Regions from separate parts of the Serratia sp. Ae19-1 genome, predicted to be linked through region 1. Evidence: riboswitches for the same ligand, from Rfam matches in the RefSeq annotation. Region 1 holds a riboswitch; each other region holds the start of a gene.

Region 1 (4,206 bases):
GATGCACACCGTAGGCGCCGTGTTTGACCGCCAGCCGCCAGTAATCGTTGATGAACAGCCGCGCCTGATAACGCCGGCCCAGCGCGATGGCGGCGGCGATATCCTGTTCAACCTGCTCGTCAGGCAGATCCTTGATGCGCAGTTGGATCGTGGTGACGCCGGCCTCCAGCAGGCGAGCGATCCACTCTACGCTGTCGACCACCGGGTAGAGCCCCAGTTTGTGAGGCGTTGCCGGGAAGGGGGTAGTGATATCAGTCATTGCTGGTCTCCTCTTGCAGCGAGGTGGCGCTGTGATACAGGTCGCTGCCGCGGGCGCGGAACTCGGCGGACATTTTTTCCATGCCGGTCAGCTGCACCTCGATCGGCTTGGCGGCCTCTTGGGCAGCGGCGTAGTCGCGCACCTCCTGCGAAATTTTCATCGAGCAGAATTTCGGCCCGCACATTGAGCAGAAGTGGGCGATCTTGCCGGACTCCTGCGGCAGGGTTTCGTCGTGATAGGCGCGCGCGGTGGCCGGATCGAGCGCCAGATTGAACTGATCTTCCCAACGGAATTCGAAGCGCGCCTTGGACATGGCGTTATCGCGGATCTGCGCGCCCGGATGGCCTTTGGCCAGATCGGCGGCGTGAGCGGCGATCTTGTAGGTGATCAGGCCCTGTTTGACGTCCTCTTTGTTCGGCAGGCCGAGGTGTTCTTTCGGCGTGACGTAACACAGCATGGCGCAGCCGAACCAGCCGATCATCGCCGCGCCGATGCCGGAGGTGAAATGGTCATAGCCCGGGGCGATGTCGGTGGTCAGCGGACCGAGGGTGTAGAACGGCGCTTCGTGGCAGTGTTCCAGCTCTTCGGTCATGTTGCGGCGGATCATCTGCATCGGCACGTGGCCCGGGCCTTCAATCATCACCTGCACGTCGTATTCCCAGGCGATTTTGGTCAGCTCGCCCAGCGTATGCAGTTCGGCGAACTGGGCTTCGTCGTTGGCGTCCTGAATCGATCCGGGGCGCAGGCCGTCGCCGAGCGACAGCGAGACATCGTAGGCGGCGCAGATCTCGCAGATTTCACGGAAGTGCTGATAGAGGAAGTTTTCCTGATGGTGCGACAGGCACCATTTGGCCATGATCGAGCCGCCGCGCGACACGATGCCGGTCAGGCGTTTGGCGGTCATCGGCACGTAGCGCAGCAGCACGCCGGCGTGGATGGTGAAGTAGTCGACCCCTTGTTCAGCCTGTTCCAGCAGCGTATCGCGGAACATCTCCCAGGTGAGGTTCTCCGCCACGCCGTTGACCTTCTCCAGCGCCTGATAAATAGGCACCGTACCGATGGGCACCGGGCTGTTGCGCAGGATCCATTCGCGGGTTTCGTGAATATAGCGGCCGGTGGAGAGATCCATCACGGTGTCTGCGCCCCAGCGGGTGGACCACACCAGTTTCTCCACTTCTTCTTCTATCGACGACGTGACCGCCGAGTTGCCGATATTGGCGTTCACCTTCACCAGGAAATTGCGGCCGATGATCATCGGCTCCGCCTCCGGGTGGTTGATATTGGCGGGAATGATAGCGCGGCCGGCGGCCACTTCCTGACGCACGAACTCCGGCGTGATGTTGTCCGGCAGGTTGGCGCCCCAGCTCTGGCCCGGATGCTGGTGGCGCAGCACCTCGCCGCGAATGCGCTCGCGCCCCATGTTTTCGCGGATGGCGATGAATTCCATCTCCGGGGTGACGATGCCGGCACGGGCGTAGTGCAATTGGGTGACGCACTTGCCCGGCAACGCTTTGCGCGGCAGCGGCAGGTGTTCGAAACGCAGGTGATCGAGGCCTTCGTCCGCCAGCCGCTGTTGGGTGAAGCCGGAGCTGGCGCCGCTCAGGGTGGCGGTATCGCCGCGCGCGTCGATCCAGCCGGCGCGCAGCTTGGCCAGGCCGGCGTGCACGTCGAGCTCGGCTTGCGGATCGCCGTACGGGCCGGCGGTGTCATACACCGGGATCGCCTCGTTCTGTTCATACTGCGGATTATCTTTGCTGCCGCCGACCAGGGTCGGGCTGAGCTGAATTTCACGCATCGGCACCTGGATATCGCTGCGCGAGCCCTGCAGGTAGATGCGGCGTGAGTTAGGGAAAGCCATACCTTGCAGCGTGTCGATAAACTGCTGGGCGGCTTCGCGTTGCGCTTTGCGGGCGCGCGGTGGATTAACGTTAGACATAGCAAGTTCCTACCAGTGTGTTGGGTTGGGAAAGTTGCTTGTCTGGAGTTCGGAGGGAGTAATGATGGTGGCCGATAAGGCAGGGCGCCCGCAAAAAGAGGGCCGTGCCTGTGGCGATAGATTACTCTTGTTCCCTTCGCGGGTATTAACCCGATCAGGTTCCGCGGATCCCGAATTAACGGTCTCAGCCTGGCTGATTCGATGAACAAATCAGGCGCTAGGCACTCCGACAAGATGCACCCCAGTATAGGAGGGATAAGAAAAAAAACTATAAAATTTTAACGCGCCGGATCCAGCGCCTGGTCCGGCAGCGGTTGCTGCGCGGCTTCCGCCTCCAGCAGGATCAGCTTATCTTCCAGCGCAAAGCGCGCCGCCAGCGTTTCGCCGATATCCGACAGGGCCTGATGGAACTCCAGACAAACCTCCTGATCGATATCCACTTCGGTATAGCGATCGTGGAACGCCATGATCTGTTCGGTATTGGCCCATAGCTTGGGATAGATGTTCACCGCCAGCGACATTTTCGGACTGGCCGCGCCTTCCACTTGTTTGATAATTCTGTCATAGATATGAAAATGCCCTGCGGAGAGGTAATCCACCAGGTTGTGGCAAAAGTTCTCCAGCGCTTTTTCATTCAGCGGCGTATGCTTTTCTTTATTCGGTTTGAGGCCTACCAGTGTGCAGTAGGCGACCAGCAACTGCTTGCGGGCCTGAAGCCATTGATCAACTAATTCATTACTACCGCCAACGCGCTGAGTCAGCCTTTCCAAACGGTTGAGCATGTTTGACTCCGTGTAAGTAATAAAAGTAACCGGTAAGTTATTAAAATGTAACAAAGCCGATTCGTAGAGTGCCAGTGAAGCTGAGGTTGTGCAACAACGATATGGAACTTGCATTAACGGGCAATGAAAACGGCTGGTGGATCGTCAGCCATGAAAGCAAACTTTGGTTACCGAACGGTGAATTGCCGTCGGGAACGGCCGCCGCCCTCGGGCTGCAGGGCCACATGGCGCGCACCATCGGTGAATGGGAGGGCGCGCCGGTTTGGCTGGTGCGCCAGGCTATGCCGCGGGAGATGGGCTCGGTGCGTCAGCTGTTGGATCAGGATCGCGGCTTGTTCCAGCTAGCCGGGCGCGGCGTGCAGCTGGCGGATTTCTACCGCTCCCATCGCTATTGCGGCTACTGCGGCCATGAGATGCACCTCAGCCGCACCGAAAGCGCCTGCCTGTGCGGCCATTGCAAGGAGCGCTACTACCCGCAGATCGCGCCCTGCGTGATCGTCGCCATTCGGCGCGAGGATCAGATCCTGCTGGCGCAGCACGTGCGCCATCGCGGCGGCATTCACACGGTGCTGGCCGGCTTCGTCGAAGTGGGCGAAACGCTGGAACAGGCGGTGGCGCGTGAAGTGATGGAAGAGAGCAACATTGAAATCAAAAACCTGCGCTATGTCACTTCGCAACCCTGGCCGTTCCCGCACTCGCTGATGATGGCCTTTATGGCCGATTACCATCAGGGCGAAATCCGTCACGATCCCAAAGAGTTGCTCAACGCCGGCTGGTATCGTTACGACCAATTGCCGCTGTTGCCGCCGCCCGGCACCGTGGCACGCCGCTTGATTGAGGACACCGTGGCGCTGTGCCGGGCAGAATAATGTACAATGGCCGGCAGATTATTAAGGGAGCCCCATAAATGACTGAGTTGAAGAACGATCGTTACCTGCGCGCGCTGTTGCGTCAGCCGGTGGATGTGACCCCCGTATGGATGATGCGCCAGGCCGGTCGTTATTTACCGGAGTACAAGGCAACCCGCGCCCAGGCCGGTGATTTCATGTCGCTGTGCAAGAACGCGGAGCTGGCCTGTGAGGTCACGCTGCAGCCGCTGCGCCGCTATGCGCTGGACGCCGCCATCCTGTTCTCCGACATTCTCACCATTCCTGACGCCATGGGGCTTGGCCTGTACTTTGAAGCCGGCGAAGGTCCGCGTTTCAGCTCACCCGTCACCTGTCGTGCCG
Region 2 (4,206 bases), on a different contig from region 1:
CGATGGGCAAATACAATCAGCTGCTGCGGTTGCAGGATGCGATCGCCGATGCGCAGGCCGTCTGAACCCGCCCGCGCTTTTTACCCCTTGCCCCGTTGCCGTGGGCAAGGGGGATCCACGAGAAGCCTACCATGAAGCCGATGCCTTTCTTTGTTCAGGGCAGTAAAGACGCCATGCCTCTGTTGCTGGGTTTGCTGCCCTTCGCCGTCCTGACCGGCGTCAGCGCCATTCAGGCGGGAATGACGCCCTGGGTGGCTCAACTGTCGTCGTTGTTGTTAATGTCCGGGGCTTCGCAAATTGCCGCTGCCACGCTGATGACGGCCGGCGCCGCACCGTTGGTGGTGATCGTCACGCACATTGCGATCAATTTTCGCTATGCCATCTACAGCGCCGGGCTGTCTCAGCTCAGGCTCCAGTTCAGCCCGCTGACCAAGCTGGCGGCGGCGCAGGTATTGATCGACCAGACTTACGCGCTGACGTTTTTGCGCTGCCAGGCCCAGCCGCTGAGCGCGAAAGAAAAAACGCTGTATTACTTCGGCACGGCGCTGCCGATGTGGCTGGTGTGGCAAACGGGGACGGCGGCGGGGATCCTCGCCGGTCCGTTAATTCCCGCCGCCTGGCATCTGGAGTTCGCCATCACCCTGTGCTTTATCTCGCTCCTGGTGCCAATGTTGAAAAACGCCCCCATCGTGGTGGCGGCCGCGGTTGCCGGGCTGGTTTCCGCCTTTACCTGCGGATGGCCCTATAACCTGGGGTTCTTGTTTTCGATGGCCGCGGGCGTCTTGGCCGGCGGTTTGTATCACAAGGGCAGAGGGCCTCAACGCAGCGAGGAGCCGTCATGAGCGAGACGACGATTCTATGGGTGCTGGCCATCAGCACGCTGGGCACGTTTTTACTGCGTTATTCCTTTTTGTGGCTCAACGATCGTGTGCCGTTTCCCGAGCGGGTGGGCGAATGGTTGAAACTGATCCCGGCCACGGCCATCGTGTCTCTGATCGTGCCGGCCCTGATCGCTTCACCCTCGGCGCTGTCGGCCGAAGGCGCGCCGAAACTGTGCGCGGCGATCGTGGCGACGCTGGTGATGTGGAAAACGCGCAACGCCACCTTGATGCTGTTGCTCGGGATGGCGGCGTTTTGGCTGATTCGCGGGCTTGGCTGACAACGCTCAGCGCGTGTTGGGCTTGTGCAATTGGTCGCGGTATTTTTTCGGCGTCACGTCCCGGTGGTGTTTGAAAAAGGAGATGAAGGCGCTGGTGGTGGAGAACTCGAGATAGTGAGCGATCTCGGTGATCGGTTTATCGGTGGTCAGCAACTCCAGGGCCAGTTTCAAACGCACCTGCTGGCGCCACTGCTGATAACACATGCCGGTTCCCTGAACGAACAGACGATGGATGGTGCGCTCGGAAGCGCCGCAATGGGACGCCAGCTCATTCAATCGCGGCACCATTTCACCTTTCAAATGGTAACACTGCAGGTAATTGCGCACCCGGGCATCGTTCGGCAAGGCCGGCCAGGCGGGGGAATGGGCGGCGACGCGGATTTTGTCGATGAGCAGAGATTGCAGATGGAACTCGGTTCCCGCCATCCAGTCGGTGTGGAAAGGGGAACGGCACATGGTTTCGATAACCTCTTCCAGCAGCGGAGTGAGGGTAAAGACCTCGACGTTTTTCGACAGCGGCGCGAAGCGCTGTTGGTCGAGATAGACGGCGCGAAAATCGACGTTGTCGCGCAGGATCACATTGTGGGCAACGCCGCCGGGGATCCAAAGCAACTGATGCGGCAACACGGAGCAAATGCGCGCTTCCAGCATGACGATAGCGGCGCCCGATTTGACGTAGACCAGCTGGCCTTTGGCATGCGAATGCATTCTTGAACGTAACGAATGTTCTTTCTCATCTGAGAAAGTGGCGTAGATCGACACGATGGGCGTATCGATGGCGTCGGGGTCAAAATGTTCATTAAGCAGATCTGAATTGACGAAGATGGATTCAGTGATTTCTGGCATAGCATCATGACTCATAAAATGTGTGGCTATAGTAATGAGAATTGATGAGTTGTGTCTAGCCCGTGCTTGCGTCGCTTGCATCAGGTCACGTTTTCGCTCCGGTTTGATAAGGAGTGAGCGTGTTTTCCCGCCTCAATGACGGCATCGGTTAGTTTTTTTATTATCAGTAAATTTGATGTTTTCGGGCCGCAGGCCGACGGCGGGCCGCTTCTGCCACATTCTGCCCAGCGTCTGCTCCGCCAGCGCACGGCCAATTTATTCGCTTGTTTGTCCGCGCCGCCGCTGGCATGATCCCGCTCAGGGATTAACGCAGCGTTGATCACAACCTATTGATTTTCATGACTCGGGGTGCCCTTCCTGGTGAAGGCTGAGAAATACCCGTATTACCTGATCTGGATAATGCCAGCGTAGGGAAGTCACGGCAGCCCAACCGGCGCCGCCTTCTTGAACGCCGGTTGGGAGGAATATGATCGCTCGACCTGATGCACTACCCGGCGCTCGCGCCGCGGCCTGTCTGACCCAATTCCAACAGCGGCCTCCGCTGATCCACTGCCTGACCAACGAAGTGGTGCAATCGCTGACCGCCAACGTGTTGCTGGCGCTCGGTGCCTCCCCGGCGATGGTGGTGGAGCCGCAAGAAGCGGCGCAGTTCAGCGCGTTGGCCGACGGCCTGCTGATCAACGTCGGCACCCTCAACGCGCTGCGCGCCGAATCGATGCGGGCGGCGGTGGCCGCCGCCAATCAGGCCGGCAAGCCCTGGACGCTGGATCCGGTGGCGGTCGGCGCGCTCTCCTACCGCACCGCCTTCGCTAAACAGCTGCTGGACGAGCAACCGGCGGCGATACGCGGCAATGCCTCGGAAATCATGGCGCTCAGCGGGTTGCTGGCCAGCGGCCGCGGCGTGGACAGCGGTGACGATTCGCTGGCGGCACTGCCCGCCGCGCGTGAGCTGGCGCGGCGCAGCGGCGCGGTGGTGGCGGTCACCGGCGTGGTGGATTACGTCACCGACGGCCAGCGCGACTGGGCGATCGAAGGCGGCTCCCCGCTGATGACGCGGGTGGTGGGCACCGGCTGCGCGCTGTCGGCGGTGGTGGCGGCGTTTTGCGCGCTGCCGGGCGATCGCCTGGACAACGTGGCGACCGCCTGCCGGGTGATGTCCCATTGCGGCGGCCTCGTGGCCAAACAGGCCGCCGGGCCGGGCAGCTTTACGCCGGCGTTCCTCGACGCGTTGTATCAACTGCGCGGGGAGGATCTGTGATGAAACGTATCAACGCGCTGACCATCGCCGGCACCGATCCCAGCGGCGGCGCCGGTATTCAGGCCGATCTGAAAGCTTTCTCGGCGCTTGGCGCCTACGGCACTTCGGTGATCACCGCGCTGGTGGCGCAGAATACCCGCGGCGTGCAGTCGGTGTATTACATCGATCCGGCGTTCGTCGCCGCGCAGCTGGACTCGGTGTTCAGCGACGTGCGCATCGACAGCGTCAAGATCGGCATGCTGGCCAACGCCGACATCGTGCAGGCGGTGGCCGAACGCCTGCGCCATTATCGGCCGGAGTTCGTGGTGCTGGATACCGTGATGCTGGCGAAAAGCGGCGATCCGTTGCTGGCGCCAGAGGCGGTGGCCTCGATTCGCAGCGAGCTGTTGCCACTGGTGTCGATCATTACGCCGAATCTGCCGGAAGCGGCGGCGCTGCTGGCGTGCGCGCCGGCGGAAGATGAAGCGCAGATGCGCGAACAGGGGCGGGCGCTGCTGGCGATGGGCTGCCAGGCGGTGTTGATGAAGGGTGGCCACCTGAGCGAAAGCGAGAGCCCGGACTGGCTGTTTACCGCAGAAGGCGAGCAGCGCTTTACCGCGCCGCGGGTCGCCACCCGCCACACCCACGGCACCGGTTGCACGCTCTCGGCCGCGCTGGCGGCGCTGCGCCCGCGCCATGCCGACTGGGCGGCGACGGTAGCCGCCGCCAAGGACTACCTGCAAAAAGCGCTGCAACAGGCGGATACGCTGGAAGTGGGGCACGGCATCGGGCCGGTGCATCATTTCCACGCCTGGTGGTGAGTCAACTTTTTGCCGCAACCGTGGTCTGACTAGTTCAGGCCCGGTTTTACGGGCGAAACCTGATTTAACCTAGGGAGAAGGACTATGACGGGACACCAGACGCTGCGTTGCGCCCTCTTCGGCGTACTGCTTAGCTTCAGCGC
Region 3 (4,206 bases), on a different contig from region 1:
CACGCGCCTCGCTGTCGGCGTATTCACGCGCCAACGCGAAAATCTGCGGCATGCCGGTGTTGGCGATCGCCGACAGCAACACCCCGGCGGTGATCAGCGTCAGATAATCGCGATTGAAAGCGAACAACAGACAGTTGCCGACCGCCATCAGGCAGCACAGCAGGATCAATCGGCGTCGATCGCCGCGGGTGTCGGAGCGCTTGGCCAGCAGGAAGCTGACCAGGATGCCGGCTACCGCATTGGCGGTATAAAACAGCCCGACCCACAACGGCCGCACTTTCACCTCGGTGGTCAGAAACAGGCTGAGCGTCGGCGTCAGCAACGCGCCGGCGATGCCGGAAAGAAAAGCGATCAGCAGGAATGCGGCAAAGATGGGGTTGATGCGCAGTGTCAGCCGGCTCAGGCGTTGCATATCGTCTTCCCTGACCTCAAAACGAAAGTGAAACCTTAGGCCACGGCGAGAAAAATGCAAGCGCATCGCCCTGACCACGCATAAAAAAACCAGTGGGTCGCCCCACTGGCTGGTGAAACAGCACCATTACTCAGAAACTTGTCGCCGCAGCCCCTACAGGTGCTCGCGGTACTGCTTGTCGGTCATCTCTTTGATGTCCCATTGCGTCAGGTGCGCCAGCATCGCCAGCCGCGCCTGTTCGGGCACCACGCTCAGCCAGTCGGCATGCTGACGGCGCACCGCGCGGAAATAGCGCTGATAGAACTGTTTGGATAAGAAAGCTTTCATCATTACGCCCTCCCCTTTCATTGATGAAAATTATCGGCGTAATATAGGGAAAGAAAAATTGACGACTTGAGGCGGGAGTGTTCCTCTTTTATGTCCACGTCCAGATTGCAGCAGCAGTTCATCCGTCTGTGGCAGCGCTGCCACGGTGAAACCACCGACACCACGCTGCAGGCGCTGGCGGAGGCGCTCAGCTGCTCGCGGCGGCATGTGCGCTCCCTGCTGAGTGCCATGCAACGGGAGGGTTGGCTCACCTGGCAGGCGGAATCGGGGCGCGGCAAGCGTTCGCGGCTCACCTTCCATTACACCGGCCTGGCGCTGCAGCAACAGCGGGCCGAGGAGCTGCTGGAACAGGATCGCATCGATCAGTTGGTGCAACTGGTAGGCGACAAAGACGTGGTACGCCAGATGCTGCTGTCGCAGCTGGGGCGCAGCTTCCGCCAGGGGAAACACATCCTGCGGGTGCTCTACTACCGGCAGCTGTACAACCTGCTGCCCGGCTCGGCGCTGCGGCGTTCGGAGACCCATTTGGCGCGCCAGATCTTCAACGGCCTGACGCGCATAAATGAGGAAAACGGGGAACTGGAGTCCGACCTGTCCCACCATTGGCAAATGCTGACGCCGCTGCACTGGCGGTTTTACCTGCGCCCGGCGATCCATTTTCATCACGGCCGCGAGCTGGAGATGGCGGACGTCATCAGTTCGCTTTCGCGTCTGACCTCGCAACCGCTGTTCTCGCATATTGAAAGCGTCACCTCGCCGACGCCGTTCGTTGTCGACGTGCATCTGCGCAGCGCCGATCACTGGCTGCCCTGGCTATTAGGCAGCGTACACGCCATGATCCTGCCGCGCGAATGGCGCGAGCTGCCGGACTTCGCCCGCCATCCGATCGGCACCGGCCCATACCGCGTGGTGCGCAATCTCCCCAGCCAGATGAAGATCCACGCCTTCGACGACTATTTCGGCTACCGGGCGCTGATCGATGAGGTGAATATCTGGGTGCTGCCGGAATTCTCCGAAGAGCTGGTGCACTCAGGCGTACAGCTGCAGGGCGATGAAACCGCCAACAATGAACTGGAAAGCCGGCTGGAAGAGGGCTGTTATTTCCTGCTGTTCGATCGGCGCTCCCCATTGGCGGCCGATCCCGCCATTCGCAGCTGGCTGTGCGAATTGATCAATCCCATTTCGCTGCTGAGCCACGCCGGGCCGCTCTATCAGCGCTACTGGTCGCCGGCGTACGGCCTGCTGCCGCGCTGGCACCACAACCGCGCGCTGGCGCAGCAGCCCAAGCCGCCGGGTCTGACCGAACTGACGATGACCCACTTCAATGAGCATTCGGAGTTTCACGCCATCCGTCAGGCGATCGAGCCGCTGCTGGCGCAGCACGGCATCCGCCTGATCGTGCAAAGCGTGGACTACGCCACCTGGCACCAGGGGGACGCGCGCAGCGATCTGTGGCTCGGCAGCGCCAACTTCTATCTGCCGCTGGAGTTTTCGCTGTTCGCCACACTGTATGAACTGCCGCTGATGCAGCACTGCATGAACGAGGATCTGGCGCAGGACGCCGCGCTGTGGCGAGCCAACCGCCTGCCGCTGGCGGAGTTTTGCCAACGTCTGGTCAGCGATCATCAACTGCATCCGCTGTTCCACCACTGGCTGCAGCTGCACGGCCAGCGCAGCATGCGCGGCGTGCGGATGAACACCCTCGGCTGGTTCGACTTCAAGTCCGCCTGGTTTGCCCCGCCGGAGGCATAAGCGCCTTTCGTCAAGGCCGGTTAATCTTTACAATAGCGCCGTCTCAACGGGGTGCGGAAATTCACTGCGTATCACACGCCCGATTTTCCGCTGAGAGCACACCCGTCGAACCTGATCCGGTCAATACCGGCGGAGGGATTTGAGCCCAGCGAACCGGCGACGCCGCCTCGCCCCCTCAGATGCCCTTGCCCCCTTATTTCTCAGGAGTGCAACGTGGTCAAAAAATATCTGCCCTGCTTATTGCTGCTGTGCGCCGCGCCGGTGTTCGCCAAGCCAACGCTGACGGTTTACACCTACGATTCCTTCGCCGCCGACTGGGGCCCTGGCCCGGCGGTGAAGAAAGCCTTCGAGGCCGAGTGCGACTGTGAACTGAAGTTCGTCGCGCTGGAGGACGGCGTTTCGCTGCTGAACCGCCTGCGCATGGAAGGCAAGAACAGCGCCGCCGACGTGGTGCTGGGGTTGGACAACAACCTGCTGCAGGCGGCGCAGCAAACCGGCCTGTTCGCGCCGAGCGGCGTCGACAGCGCCAAACTGACGGTGCCGGGCGGCTGGCAGGACGCGACCTTCGTGCCTTACGACTACGGGTACTTCGCCTTCGTCTACAACAAAGAAAAACTGAAGAACCCGCCAAAAAGCCTGCAGGAGCTGGTCAGCAGCGATCGCAACTGGAAAGTGATCTACGAAGATCCGCGCACCAGCACGCCGGGCCTCGGCCTGCTGCTGTGGATGCAGAAAGTGTATGGCGACAAGGCGCCGGCCGCCTGGCAGCAGTTGGCGAAGAAGACCGTCACCGTCACCAAAGGCTGGAGTGAAGCCTACGGCCTGTTCCTGAAAGGCGAAGGCGATCTGGTGCTCAGCTACACCACCTCTCCCGCCTATCACCTGATCGCAGAGAAAAAAGACCTCTACGCCGCCGCCATGTTCAGCGAAGGCCACTACCTGCAGGTGGAAGTGGCCGGCAAGCTGAAGGCCGCCAAACAGCCCGAACTGGCGGAACGTTTCATGCAGTTCATGGTGACGCCGGCATTCCAGAACACCATCCCGACCGGCAACTGGATGTACCCGGTGATCAACACTCCGCTGCCCGTCGGCTTTGAACAGATGAACGTACCGCATACCGCGCTGCAGTACAGCGCCGAAGAGGTGGCCACACAACGCGGCGGCTGGATCCGGGCATGGCAAACCGCCGTCAGCCGCTGATCCCCCGCTGGCTCTGGCCGGGGCTGCTGGCCGCCGGCGTGATCCTGCTGGTCGCCGCGCTGGCGATGGGTTCGCTGTGGCGTCACGCGCCGGACAGCGACTGGCGCAGCCTGTCGCAGGACAGCTATCTGTGGCACGTGGTGCGTTTCACCTTCTGGCAGGCGCTGCTATCGGCGCTGATCTCGGTGCTGCCCGCCATCCCGCTGGCGCGCGCGCTCTATCGCCGCCGTTTCCCTGGCCGGCAACTGCTGCTGCGGCTGTGCGCCATGACGCTGGTACTGCCGGTGTTGGTGGCGGTGTTCGGCCTGCTCAGCGTCTATGGGCGCCAGGGCTGGCTGGCGACGCTGTGCGGTTGGCTGGGCGTGGAGTATGGCTTCTCGCCTTACGGCCTGCAGGGCATTCTGCTGGCGCACCTGTTCTTTAACCTGCCGCTGGCGACCCGCCTGTTGCTGCAGGCGCTGGAGAATATTCCGGTGGAACAGCGCCAATTGGCCGCCCAACTGGGCATGAGCGGC
Region 4 (4,206 bases), on a different contig from region 1:
GCGCCTGCAGCGTTTCCGCCAGCCGCCAGTGGGTGGTCGCCCGTCGTCCGTCCAGCAAGCCGGCCTCGGCCAGCAGCAGAGCCCCGCCGCAGACCGAGGCGATACGGCGCGCCTGCGGGGCCGCGCGGCGCAGCCAATCCGCCACCAGGGCGCCCTCTTCTTCGGTCGCCCCTTTGCCGGCGACGATGACGGTATCGCGCGGCAGGGCCGGATCGAGATCCGCCAGGCGATGATCGGCCAGCAGGCTCAGACCGGACAGGCCGTGTACCACCCGATGGGATTGCGTGGTGGCGACCGCGATCTGATACAGCGGCGCCTCGGCAGGGCTCAGGCGATTGGCCTGCATCAGAATATCGGCGATGCCCGCCGCTTCGAACAGCATGCCCCCTTCGGGGACGATAATCAGAAATGTGTGCATGGCGATAATATAAATAACAATCAAAACAGGCCAGGCAACCACTGTATAAGAAAAGCCCCGTCGGTTCACCCTGCGGGCATAAAAAAGCCCGCCGATAACCACCGACGGGCCAGGAGAACGCGGCCATCAGGCCTGAGGCAAACTCACCTCGCTCACGCGCGCCAACTGCGCCAGCAGCGCCGTTTGAAACGCCTCGTCGTGCACCGCCGCATGAGGATCCAACCGCTGCTGATGGTGCCAATAACCGCCGGAAACCAGGGCCTGCGGCTCATCACTGCTCACCAGCCACGCCTGCGTCACGTGTCCCAGCGCCAGATCGTCGGGCGCGTCCGCGCCGCCCATTTTGGTCGGCACCCAGCCGGGATCGACTGCGCTGCTGATGACGCCGGGCCACAGGCGCGCCACGGCGGCGGCCAGCGCGGTGACGAACAGCTTGCTGTCCGAATAGGAGCCGGCTGCGCCGCCAAGCCAATCCACGCCGTTCAGTTCCGCTACGCCGTCAAAGTGCATGCTGCTGCTCAGGTAGACGATGCGATCGGGGCGTTCGATCAGGGCCGTCAGCAGATAGGGCGCTATCACGTTCACCGGCATCACCTGCGGCCCGGTGAACATGCCGGCGTTGTGGATCACCGCATTCGGGCGGCCGAGGCGATTCACCTGCTCGGCGACCTGCCGGATTTGCTGCACCTCGGACAGGTCGCCAATCACCGCCTGCGCGCCCCGATCCAGCAGATCGCGCACTGCCTCCAGACGGCCGGGGGCGCGCGCATGCAGGATAACCTGATGCCCTTCGTCCAACAGCGTTTGCGCGGCGGCGCGGCCCAGCCCGTCCACCGAGCCGGTAATGAAAATACGTGACATGCCAGTCCTCCGTTTAGCGCCAGCCGAGCGCCGGCGCGACATGGGTTAAAATCGATTCGATAACGTGGGCGTTGTAATCCACGCCCAGCTGGTTAGGCACGGTCAGCAGCAGCGTATCCGCTTCGGCGATGGCCTCGTCCTGCGCCAGCTGCTCGATCAGCGCGTCCGGCTCGGCGGCATAGCTGCGGCCGAAGATCGCCCGGGTCTGCGCGTCGATATACCCTAGCTGATCGCCCTCTTTGCCGCCGCCGCCGAAGTAATTGCGATCCCGCTGATCCACCAGCGCAAAGATGCTGCGGCTCACGGAAACCCGCGGCTCGCGCGCATGGCCGGCCTCTTGCCAGGCGGCGCGATAGGCGCGGATCTGCTTGGCCTGCTGGATATGGAAGGGTTCGCCGGTCTCGTCGTTCTTGAGCGTCGAGCTTTGCAGGTTCATACCCAGCTTCGCCGCCCAGACGGCGGTCGCGTTCGAACCGGCACCCCACCAGATGCGATCGCGCAGCCCGGCGGAAAACGGCTCCGGCCGCAGCAGCCCGGGCGGATTGGGGAACATCGGCTGCGGATTGGGTTCAGCGAACCCTTCGCCGCGCAGCGCTTCCAGAAAGACTTCGGTATGGCGGCGGGCCATGTCCGCGTCGGTTTCCCCCTCGGCCGGGGCATAGCCGAAATAGCGCCAGCCGTCGATCACCTGCTCCGGCGAGCCGCGGCTGATGCCGAGCTGCAAACGCCCGCCGGCGATCAGATCCGCCGCGCCGGCGTCCTCCACCATATACAGCGGGTTTTCATAGCGCATGTCGATCACGCCGGTGCCGATCTCGATGCGTTGGGTTTTGGCGCCGATGGCGGCCAGCAACGGGAATGGCGATCCCAGCTGGCGCGCGAAGTGGTGCACACGAAAATAGGCGCCGTCCGCCCCCAGATCTTCGGCGGCGACCGCCAGATCGATAGACTGCAGCAGCGCATCCGCCGCTGAACGGGTGCCGGACTGAGCGGAAGGCGACCAGTGGCCAAACGAGAGAAAACCAATCTTTTTCATCGGGAATCGTCCTCAAAGGCAAAACATAGGCCTACAGTGACAAAAACCGCGCGCTCTGCGCCAGCAAAATCGCCCCCGATCGCACTAAACGAACCGATTGCCGCGCCGCCGCCCGACGATTGTAATCAAAAAACAAATGTCGTATAACAAGCAGCTCCGAGGGGTGTCCTGTTACGGGCTGAGATGGCGTAAGCCGAACCCTTTGAACCTGATCTGGGTCATGCCAGCGAAGGGACGGTTAGGCAACAACGCAATCACCCGTTGCCTGTTCATACCTCAGCGTGCCCGGATCTCCACTGACTCAAGGAGGTCCCATGTCCATCACCACCCTGTTCGAAAGCGGTCTTTACGGCCGGCTGCGGCAACAAGCCGGCAGCCACTGGCAGGACTACGTCGATCACCCGTTTCTGCAGCAGCTGGCCGCCGGTACCTTGCCCGAACGCGCTTTTCGTCGCTACCTGACCCAGGACTATCTGTTCCTGCTGCACTTCGCCCGCGCCTACGCGCTGCTGGTCAGCAAGCTGCGCACCCTGCCGGAGATGCGCGCCGCCACCGCCTCGCTCAACGGCATCGTCGCCGAACTGCCGCTGCACGTGGCCTACTGCGCCGAATGGGGCTTGAACGAGGCGCAGATCGCCGCCCAGCCGGAAGCGGCGGAGACCATGAACTACACCCGCTACGTGCTGGATATCGGCCATGCCGGCGACGCCCTCGATCTGCTGGCCGGCCTGCTGCCCTGCGTGGCCGGCTATGCCGAAATCGGCCTGCGGCTGCTGCACGATCCCGCCACCAAAATGGAGGGTAATCCTTACGCCTCCTGGATCCGCAACTACGGAGACGAGGGCTATCTGGCCGGCGTGCGCGCCGCCATCGAACTGCTGGAGACCGTCGGCCATCAGCGCGGGGCGCAGAGCCGCCTCACCGAGCTGGCGCAGATTTTCACCACCGCCACCCAGCTGGAATCGGCATTTTGGCAAATGGGGCTGAACGCCTCATGACCTCCCCGCTTCTCCCGCCCGGCATCCAGGTGCGGGATCTCAGCCTGCGTTTCGGTCAGCAAATCGTCTTCGACCGGCTGAGCTTCGACATCGCCGGCGGCAGCTTCGTCGCTCTGCTCGGCGCCAGCGGCGCCGGCAAAACCAGTTTGCTGAAGATCATCGCCGGGCTGGCGCAGGCCAGCTCAGGCACGGTGAGCGGCAGCGACGGCCTGCCGATCGCCGGGCGCATCGCCTACATGGGGCAGAAAGACCTGCTCTACCCCTGGCTGACTATCGAGGAGAACGTCGCCCTCGGCTCGCGGCTGCGCGGCGAAGCGCCGGATCGGGCGTGGGCGGCGCACCTGCTTGAACGCGTGGGCCTGGCCGCGCATGGCCGCAGCCTGCCCGCCGCGCTGTCCGGCGGCATGCGCCAGCGCGCCGCCATCGCCCGCACGCTCTACGAACGCCAGCCGATCGTACTGATGGACGAGCCCTTTTCCGCGCTGGACGCCATTACCCGCGCCGAAATCCAGAGCCTGGCCGCCGAGCTGCTGGCGCAAAACACCGTGCTGCTGATCACCCACGATCCGATGGAGGCCTGCCGTCTGAGCCACCGCCTGCTGGTGCTGTCACCCTGGCCGCTCGGTCTCGACGATAGCCACTGCATCAAAGGGCAGCCGCCGCGCGCGCCGGATGACGCCGACCTGCTGAAAAGCCAGGCCGAGTTGCTGCAGCAGATGGTGAGGGCGGCGCAATGAATATCGCCAAAGAACGCGGGCTTACCCGCCTGCGGCGCGGGCTGACGGTGTTCGCCGGCCTGCTGCTGCTGTGGTGGCTGGCAGGGCAAAGCGGCATCCCGGCCTTTCTGCTGCCCACGCCGGGCGCGGTGGCGCAGGCGCTGTGGGACGGGCGCG

The links. A riboswitch is a leader RNA that binds a small molecule or an ion and turns the genes downstream of it on or off. The one in region 1 is predicted to bind thiamine pyrophosphate.
Region 2: another riboswitch for thiamine pyrophosphate. It lies ahead of thiM (hydroxyethylthiazole kinase); the one in region 1 lies ahead of thiC (phosphomethylpyrimidine synthase ThiC).
Region 3: another riboswitch for thiamine pyrophosphate. It lies ahead of thiB (thiamine ABC transporter substrate binding subunit); the one in region 1 lies ahead of thiC (phosphomethylpyrimidine synthase ThiC).
Region 4: another riboswitch for thiamine pyrophosphate. It lies ahead of tenA (thiaminase II); the one in region 1 lies ahead of thiC (phosphomethylpyrimidine synthase ThiC).

Annotation. Positions count from the first base shown of each region.
Region 1 is NZ_JBCHWD010000002.1:293,255-297,460, reverse strand. Features, by position in the region: gene thiE (thiamine phosphate synthase) at 1-259, opposite strand, end outside; gene thiC (phosphomethylpyrimidine synthase ThiC) at 252-2,195, opposite strand; TPP riboswitch at 2,310-2,434, opposite strand; gene AAIE04_RS06745 (Rsd/AlgQ family anti-sigma factor) at 2,474-2,977, opposite strand; gene nudC (NAD(+) diphosphatase) at 3,079-3,846, shown strand; gene hemE (uroporphyrinogen decarboxylase) at 3,885-4,206, shown strand, end outside.
Region 2 is NZ_JBCHWD010000007.1:90,070-94,275, reverse strand. Features, by position in the region: gene eno (phosphopyruvate hydratase) at 1-65, shown strand, start outside; gene AAIE04_RS19425 (AzlC family ABC transporter permease) at 132-842, shown strand; gene AAIE04_RS19420 (AzlD domain-containing protein) at 839-1,159, shown strand; gene AAIE04_RS19415 (AraC family transcriptional regulator) at 1,166-2,005, opposite strand; TPP riboswitch at 2,340-2,436, shown strand; gene thiM (hydroxyethylthiazole kinase) at 2,472-3,263, shown strand; gene thiD (bifunctional hydroxymethylpyrimidine kinase/phosphomethylpyrimidine kinase) at 3,263-4,063, shown strand; gene AAIE04_RS19400 (inhibitor of vertebrate lysozyme family protein) at 4,148-4,206, shown strand, end outside.
Region 3 is NZ_JBCHWD010000005.1:235,195-239,400, forward strand. Features, by position in the region: gene AAIE04_RS16315 (sugar efflux transporter) at 1-412, opposite strand, end outside; gene sgrT (glucose uptake inhibitor SgrT) at 566-742, opposite strand; gene sgrR (HTH-type transcriptional regulator SgrR) at 830-2,491, shown strand; TPP riboswitch at 2,529-2,647, shown strand; gene thiB (thiamine ABC transporter substrate binding subunit) at 2,705-3,691, shown strand; gene thiP (thiamine/thiamine pyrophosphate ABC transporter permease ThiP) at 3,667-4,206, shown strand, end outside.
Region 4 is NZ_JBCHWD010000003.1:343,420-347,625, forward strand. Features, by position in the region: gene AAIE04_RS11815 (GlxA family transcriptional regulator) at 1-418, opposite strand, end outside; gene AAIE04_RS11820 (Rossmann-fold NAD(P)-binding domain-containing protein) at 545-1,279, opposite strand; gene AAIE04_RS11825 (LLM class flavin-dependent oxidoreductase) at 1,293-2,315, opposite strand; TPP riboswitch at 2,465-2,567, shown strand; gene tenA (thiaminase II) at 2,630-3,313, shown strand; gene AAIE04_RS11835 (ABC transporter ATP-binding protein) at 3,310-4,050, shown strand; gene AAIE04_RS11840 (ABC transporter permease) at 4,047-4,206, shown strand, end outside.